Regions from separate parts of the Geodermatophilus sp. SYSU D01106 genome, predicted to be linked through region 1. Evidence: riboswitches for the same ligand, from Rfam matches in the RefSeq annotation. Region 1 holds a riboswitch; the other holds the start of a gene.
What was found. A riboswitch is a leader RNA that binds a small molecule or an ion and turns the genes downstream of it on or off. The one in region 1 is predicted to bind S-adenosylmethionine.
Positions count from the first base shown of each region.

Region 2: linked by a shared signal. The riboswitch ahead of thrC (threonine synthase) and the one ahead of ACI78R_RS18925 (bifunctional o-acetylhomoserine/o-acetylserine sulfhydrylase) in region 1 are both predicted to bind S-adenosylmethionine.

Region 1 is NZ_JBJGYM010000021.1:48,780-52,185, reverse strand. Features, by position in the region: gene ACI78R_RS18940 (thioesterase family protein) at 1-181, shown strand, start outside; gene ACI78R_RS18935 (mechanosensitive ion channel family protein) at 207-1,094, shown strand; gene ACI78R_RS18930 (hypothetical protein) at 1,091-1,582, shown strand; SAM riboswitch class IV at 1,629-1,745, shown strand; gene ACI78R_RS18925 (bifunctional o-acetylhomoserine/o-acetylserine sulfhydrylase) at 1,789-3,081, shown strand; gene metX (homoserine O-acetyltransferase MetX) at 3,083-3,406, shown strand, end outside.
Region 2 is NZ_JBJGYM010000010.1:156,550-159,955, reverse strand. Features, by position in the region: gene ACI78R_RS13050 (ABC transporter permease) at 1-168, shown strand, start outside; gene ACI78R_RS13045 (HAD family hydrolase) at 165-986, opposite strand; SAM riboswitch class I at 1,046-1,169, shown strand; gene thrC (threonine synthase) at 1,182-2,483, shown strand; gene ACI78R_RS13035 (cold-shock protein) at 2,692-2,892, shown strand; gene ACI78R_RS13030 (hypothetical protein) at 2,973-3,155, shown strand; gene groL (chaperonin GroEL) at 3,374-3,406, shown strand, end outside.

The DNA.
Region 1 (3,406 bases):
CGACTGGCTGGGCATGGACGCCGTCACCACGCTCGGGCCCGGCGGGGCCGGGCAGTGCGCCGCCGACCTCCACGACCGCCGAGGGCGCATCGGCCGGTCGGTGGCCTCGCTGTTCGTCGAGCCCCGGGAGGAGCCGTCTCCCAGGCGGACCGGGTTGGATGGGGCCCGACCGCGCAGCTGACCGACCGGAGGGGACCCGACACCCCATGGGACCGTTCACCGACCTGCTCGACTGGCTCGCCGGCCGCGGCCTGGAGATCGTGCTGATCATCCTCGGCTCGGTCCTGGTGGCCCGCTTCATCAGCTGGGTCGGCGACCGGATCACCAGCCGCATCGACGCCCGCTCCACCGGCGGCGACGTGCTGGTCCGCTCCGAGGCGGCCAAGCACCGGCACTCGCTCACCCAGGTCCTCACCTGGACGCTCATCGTGCTCGTCTACACGGTGGCGGCGTTCTACGTGCTCGACCGGCTCGGCGTCCCGGTCACCGGCCTGGTCGCGCCGGCCACCGTGCTCGGCGTCGGGCTCGGCTTCGGCGCCCAGCGGGTCGTCGGCGACGTGCTGGCCGGCTTCTTCCTCATCACCGAGCGCCAGTACGGCTTCGGCGACGTCGTCTCGATCCAGGTGGTCGGCGGCGGCGACCCGGCCAACGGCACCGTCGAGGACGTCACGCTGCGGATCACCCGGCTGCGCTCGGCCGACGGCGAGGTGGTCACCATCCCGAACGGGCAGATCGTCAAGGTGGTCAACCTGTCCCGCGACTGGGCCCGCGCCGTCGTCGACGTGCCGGTGCCGACCACGGCCGACGTCACCCGCGTCAACGACGTCCTCCGCGACGTCGGCCGGGCGGCCTTCGCCGACCCCGAGCTGCGCCGCCTGCTGCTCGACGAGCCGAGCGTCATGGGCGTGGAGAGCATCGACCTCGACCAGGTCAACGTGCGGGTCGTGGCGCGCACGCTGCCCGGCCGCCAGTTCGAGGTGGGCCGCGACCTGCGCGAGCGCATCGTGCTCGCCTTCGCCCGGGAGGGCCTGACCATCACCCCCGAGCCGCCGGCCGCCGCCCCGGCCCCGGCGCGGCAGGGGGCCCAGCAGTGAGCGTCCCCGGGGCGCCCCGCCCGGCCGACGGGACCGTCGGCGACCCCGCGGGCCGCGGCCGGTTCGGCCTGTCCGGCCTCCTGCGCCGCTCGCCCGGCCGCATCGGCCGGGCCCGCACGTCGACGCTGGTCCTGGTCGCCCTGTTCCTCGGCCTCGGCCTGCTCTACCTCTACGTCAAGCCCGCCGACGCCGGCACCGACCCGGCCGGCGGCACCACGACGGTCACCACCCCGGCGCCGGCCCCGGCACCGACGACCGCCCCGCCGACGACGGAGGAGGCGCCGGGGACGACGACGCCGGAGGAGACCGCGCCGACGACGACCGCGCCGCCGACGACCACCGCCCCGGACACCACCGCGCCGACGACGACCGCGCCGACGACGACCGCCCCGGACACGACGGCGCCGGAGCAGACCGCGCCGGACCCTCCGCAGGCGCCGGCCCCGACGACGGCCGTCCCCACCACCGGCAGCGCGCCCACCCCCTGAGCCCCCGGGCTGGACGTCGCGCCGCCGCCCGCTAGGGTCGCCCCAGGCTCCTGAGTGACAGCGCGAAGTACCTGGCTGGCTGTCCGGCAACCTCTCCTCCGTCTGAGGTGCTCCCAGGGGAAGAGCCGGCCGCGCTGCGCCCGCAGCACGGCAAGGACGGAGCACCTGTGCGCCGCAGGTCCTCCGGTACGAGAGGAGACGGCGCGATGACCGACCCGCAGAGCTGGAGCTTCGAGACCCGGCAGATCCACGCCGGCACGAGCCCCGACCCCACCACCGGCGCCCGCGCGCTGCCGATCTACGCCACCACCAGCTACCAGTTCCGCGACACCCAGCACGCCGCGGACCTGTTCGCGCTGGCCGAGCTCGGCAACATCTACACGCGGATCATGAACCCGACGCAGGACGCGCTCGAGCAGCGCGTGGCCTCCCTCGAGGGCGGCGTCGCGGCGCTCGCGGTGGCCAGCGGCCAGGCCGCGGAGACCCTGTCGCTGCTCAACGTCGCCGAGGCCGGCAGCCACGTGGTCGCCTCCGCCTCGCTCTACGGCGGCACCTACAACCTGCTGCACCACTCGCTGCCCAAGCTCGGCGTCGAGGTGTCCTTCGTCGAGGACCCCGACGACCCGGAGAACTGGCAGCGGCTGGTCCGCGAGAACACCAAGGCGTTCTACGGCGAGTCCATCGGCAACCCGAAGGGCGACGTCCTCGACATCGCCACGGTCGCCGAGGTGGCCCACCGCAACGGCGTCCCGCTGATCGTCGACAACACCATCGCCACCCCGTACCTGGTGCGCCCGCTCGAGCACGGCGCCGATGTCGTCGTCCACTCGGCCACCAAGTACCTCGGCGGCCACGGCACCGCGATCGCCGGCGTCATCGTCGACGGCGGCCGCTTCGACTGGACGCAGGGGCGGTTCCCCGGCTTCACGACGCCGGACCCGACCTACCACGGCGTCGTCTACGCCGACCTCGGCGCGCCCGCCTACGCGCTCAAGGCCCGCGTGCAGCTGCTGCGCGACCTGGGCCCCGCGATCAGCCCGTTCAACGCCTGGCTCGTGGTGCAGGGCATCGAGACGCTGTCGCTGCGCATGGAGCGGCACGTCGCCAACGCCCAGCGGGTGGCGGAGTTCCTCGAGGCCCACGACGAGGTGGAGTCGGTGCACTACGCCGGCCTGCCGTCCTCGCCGTGGCACGCCGCCCAGCAGCGCTACGCCCCGAAGGGCGCCGGCGCGGTGCTGGCGTTCGAGATCCGCGGCGGCGTCGAGGCCGGCCGGCGGTTCGTCGAGGGGCTGGAGCTGCACAGCCACGTGGCCAACATCGGCGACGTGCGCAGCCTGGTCATCCACCCGGCGTCCACGACGCACTCGCAGCTCACGCCCGAGGAGCAGCTCACCACCGGCGTGACGCCCGGCCTGGTGCGCCTCGCCGCCGGCCTGGAGGGCATCGAGGACATCCTCGCCGACCTCGAGGCCGGGTTCCGCGCCGCCAAGGGCGCCTGACGTGTCCGGGGTGCGGGACGCGGTGGCGTCCCGCACCCCGCCGCGCACCGGCGGGTGGCGCGAGGGCGACCCCGCCGGGGACCGGCTCTTCCTGGACCTGGACGGACCGGTCCGGCTCGAGCGCGGCGGGGTGCTGCCCGGCGTCCGGGTGGCCTACGAGACGTGGGGCGCGCTCGCGCCCGACGGCGCCAACGCGGTGCTGGTCGAGCACGCGCTGACCGGCGACAGCCACGTCACCGGCCCCGCCGGCCCCGGCCACCCGACGCCGGGCTGGTGGGCGTCGCTCGTCGGTCCGGGCGCGCCGCTGGACACCGACCGGTTCTTC
Region 2 (3,406 bases), on a different contig from region 1:
ATCCGCGACTGGTTCCCCACGGCGGAGGAGTTCGCCTGGACCGACCTGCTGCAGACGCCGGTCGACTCCTCCGACCTCTTCCGCGGCGTCATCCAGTCGCTGGTCTACGCCGCGGTCTTCACCGCCCTGGCGTTCCGCTCCTTCTCCCGCCGCGACGTCACGAGCTAGAGCGAGGCCCGTACCGCCTGGGCCCAGCCGACGCCCATCGCCTCGTCGGTGACCGACGCGTTCGGGACGGCGGCCAGCAGCCCGGCCATGCCGTCGACCTCGGCCCCGTTCGCGGTGATCCACAGCCGGCCGACGGCGGGCGCCATCTCCAGGTCGCTGGCGCTGTCGCCGATCGCGACGGCGTCGGCGGGGTCGACGCCGCGCCGCTCGAGGTCCCAGGCGATCGCCTCGCCCTTGGAGATGCCGCGCGGCATCAGGTGGTAGACCCGGGCCAGCTGCCCCTCGGGCGCGAGGTCGAGCTTCGCCGTCGCCGGGATGGCGCCGTTGTCCTTGAGCGTCAGCCAGCCCAGGCCCCGCTCGGTCAGCCAGGCGTCGACGGCGACCGGGTCGACGTAGCCGCGCAGCAGCGCGTCGCCCTCGTGCGTGGTGTGCCAGGGCGCGTGCCACTCCAGCCGGCCCGGGTGGGCGGCGCACAGCGCGTCGACGACGCCGAGCTCGGCCATCACGTCCATCGGCGTGCGCCCGGCGTACTCCGCGGGCAGCGCGCCGGTGAGCTGGTGGCGCGACCGGCCGCCCTTCCACGTGACGAGCGAGCCCAACTCGGCGATCGCGCCGTCGGCGGCGAAGATCCGCCCGGCCTCGGTGACCTGGTCGGCGGTGCGCCCGCTGACGATCACCAGCGCCACCCCGGCGGTGTGCAGCTCGAGGAGGGCGGCCGCGGGCTCGGCGGTGGGAGAGCCGTCGGAGGCGTGCCAGAACGACCCCCGCGGGCCGACCATCGTGCCGTCGAGGTCGGTGTAGACGATGCGCGCAGCCACACGCCCAGCATGGCCGGGACCGGGACCGCCGCCGGACCCCGGGTAGACTCGGGGCGTTCCACTCATCCAGAGGGGCAGAGGGACACGGCCCGACGAAGCCCCGGCAACCGCGCTCGCGCGAGCGGCGAGAGGTGCCAATTCCGTCCCGCGCGGCTCGACGGCCCGACGCGGGGAAGATGAGGAGGTAGTCGTCGCATGACCCTGACCGCTCCCGGTTCTGTCCAGGCCGACTCCGCTGCCGGCGGCCCCGTGCCGCCCAGCCCCGCCCGCGGCCTCGTCTGTCGCAACTGCGGCGCCACCTTCGGCCTGATCGCCGAGCACGCGTGCGCGGAGTGCTTCGGCCCGCTGGAGGTCGACTACGACCCCGAGCTGATGGCCGCCGTCACCCGCGAGCAGATCGAGGCCGGCCCGCAGAACATCTGGCGCTACGCCGCCCTGCTGCCCGTGGGCCAGGACCCGGCCGACCGCGTCTCGCTCGACCCGGGCATGACGCCGCTGGTCCGCGCCGACCGGCTCGCCGCCGAGCTCGGCATCACCGGCGGCCTGTGGGTCAAGGACGACTCGGCCAACCCGACGCACTCGTTCAAGGACCGCGTGGTCAGCCTCGCCGCCACCGCGGCCAAGCGGCTCGGCTACCGCAAGATCGCCGCCGCCTCGACCGGCAACCTGGCGAACTCCGTGGCCGCCCACGCCGCCCGCGTCGGCCTGCCGTCCTACGTCTTCATCCCGTCCGACCTGGAGCCCGGCAAGGTCGTGCAGTCGGCGGTCTACGGGCAGACGCTGGTCGCCGTCGACGGCTCCTACGACGACGTCAACCGGCTCACCAGCGAGCTCGCCGAGACCGATGAGTTCGAGGACACCGCCTTCGTCAACCAGAACGTGCGGCCCTACTACGCCGAGGGCTCGAAGACGATGGGCTACGAGATCGCCGAGCAGCTCGGCTGGCGCATCCCGGCCCAGGTCGTCATCCCGATGGCGTCGGGCTCGCTGCTCACCAAGGTCGACAAGGCCTGGCGGGAGCTGGTCAAGGCCGGGATCGTCGCCGACACCGAGTGGCGCGTGTTCGGCGCCCAGTCGGCCGGCTGCGACCCGATCGCCACCGCCTTCGACAACGGCTGGGACGTCGTCAAGCCGGTCAAGCCCACCGGCATCGCGAAGTCGCTGAACATCGGCAACCCCGCCGACGGCCCGTACGCGCTCGACGCCATCCGCCGCACCGGCGGGTCGGTCGGCCGGGTGGGCGACGAGCAGATCGTCGAGGGCATCCGCGACCTCGCCCGCACCACCGGCGTCTTCGCCGAGACCGCCGGCGGCGTCACCGTCGCGGTGCTCCGGCAGCTGGTCGAGGACGGCCGGCTCGACCCCACGCAGGAGACCGTCGTCCTCAACACCGGGGAGGGCCTCAAGACCCTCGACCCGCTGCTGCCGGTGGTCGGGTTCACCCACCGGGTGGAGCCCTCGCTGCGGTCGGTCCGGTCGGCGGGCCTCATCTCCTGAGGCGTAGAGTCCTCGTCAGCGCCGATCCGGTCGGGTGACATCCCCGACCCGATCGTGGCCGAGTCGTGTGGGGAGGATCTCCCCGCGTCGGCCTCCTTGTTGTACCGTCTCGCGCGGTCAGTTCCACGCACGTGATCACGGGCGGAAGAGCTGGATCCCGGCCCCCGGATCACGGGGGTCGTCCGCACGCACGACCGTGGGAGCGCACGTGGCACAGGGCACCGTGAAGTGGTTCAACGCCGAGAAGGGCTTCGGCTTCATCGCCGTCGACGGCGGCCAGGACGTCTTCGTCCACTACTCGGCCATCCAGATGGACGGCTACAAGAGCCTCGACGAGGGCCAGCGCGTGTCCTTCGAGGTCGTCCAGGGCGAGAAGGGCCCGCAGGCCGACGCCGTCCGCGCCGTCTGACCCTGCGCCCGTCCCGAGGCCCGGTCCCCCGCGGGGGCCGGGCCTCGGTCGTGCCCGGGGCCAGGACGAGAGGAGCGGCCGTGCCGCGCTGGAGGATCACCTACCTGGAGGACGCGCCGGCGCTGGCGCACCGGCCGGGGCTGGAGCTCAAGTACGACGACGGGCGCAACCGCGTGTGGCTGCCCACCGGGGACGGCGCGGTGCTGGTCGAGCGGCTGGACCCCGCGACGGGGGTCTGGCACGCCGACCCGCCGAGGGACTGACCCGCCCCGGGGAACAGCCGGCCCCCACCCCCCGTTCTTGCACTCGGCAGGTGCGAGTGCCAGACTTCCGGTTGGCACTCGACAGTGCCGAGTGCCAATCAGGTCGGAACGGTGAGGCACCGGAGCGCGGACCGACGGAGCGTCCGCGGCGCCGGTGTCGTCCGTCGCGGGCGCCGGTCCCGGCCGTGCAGCGATCCATGCATGGAGGACATCACCACATGGCCAAGATGATCGCCTTCGAGGAAGAGGCG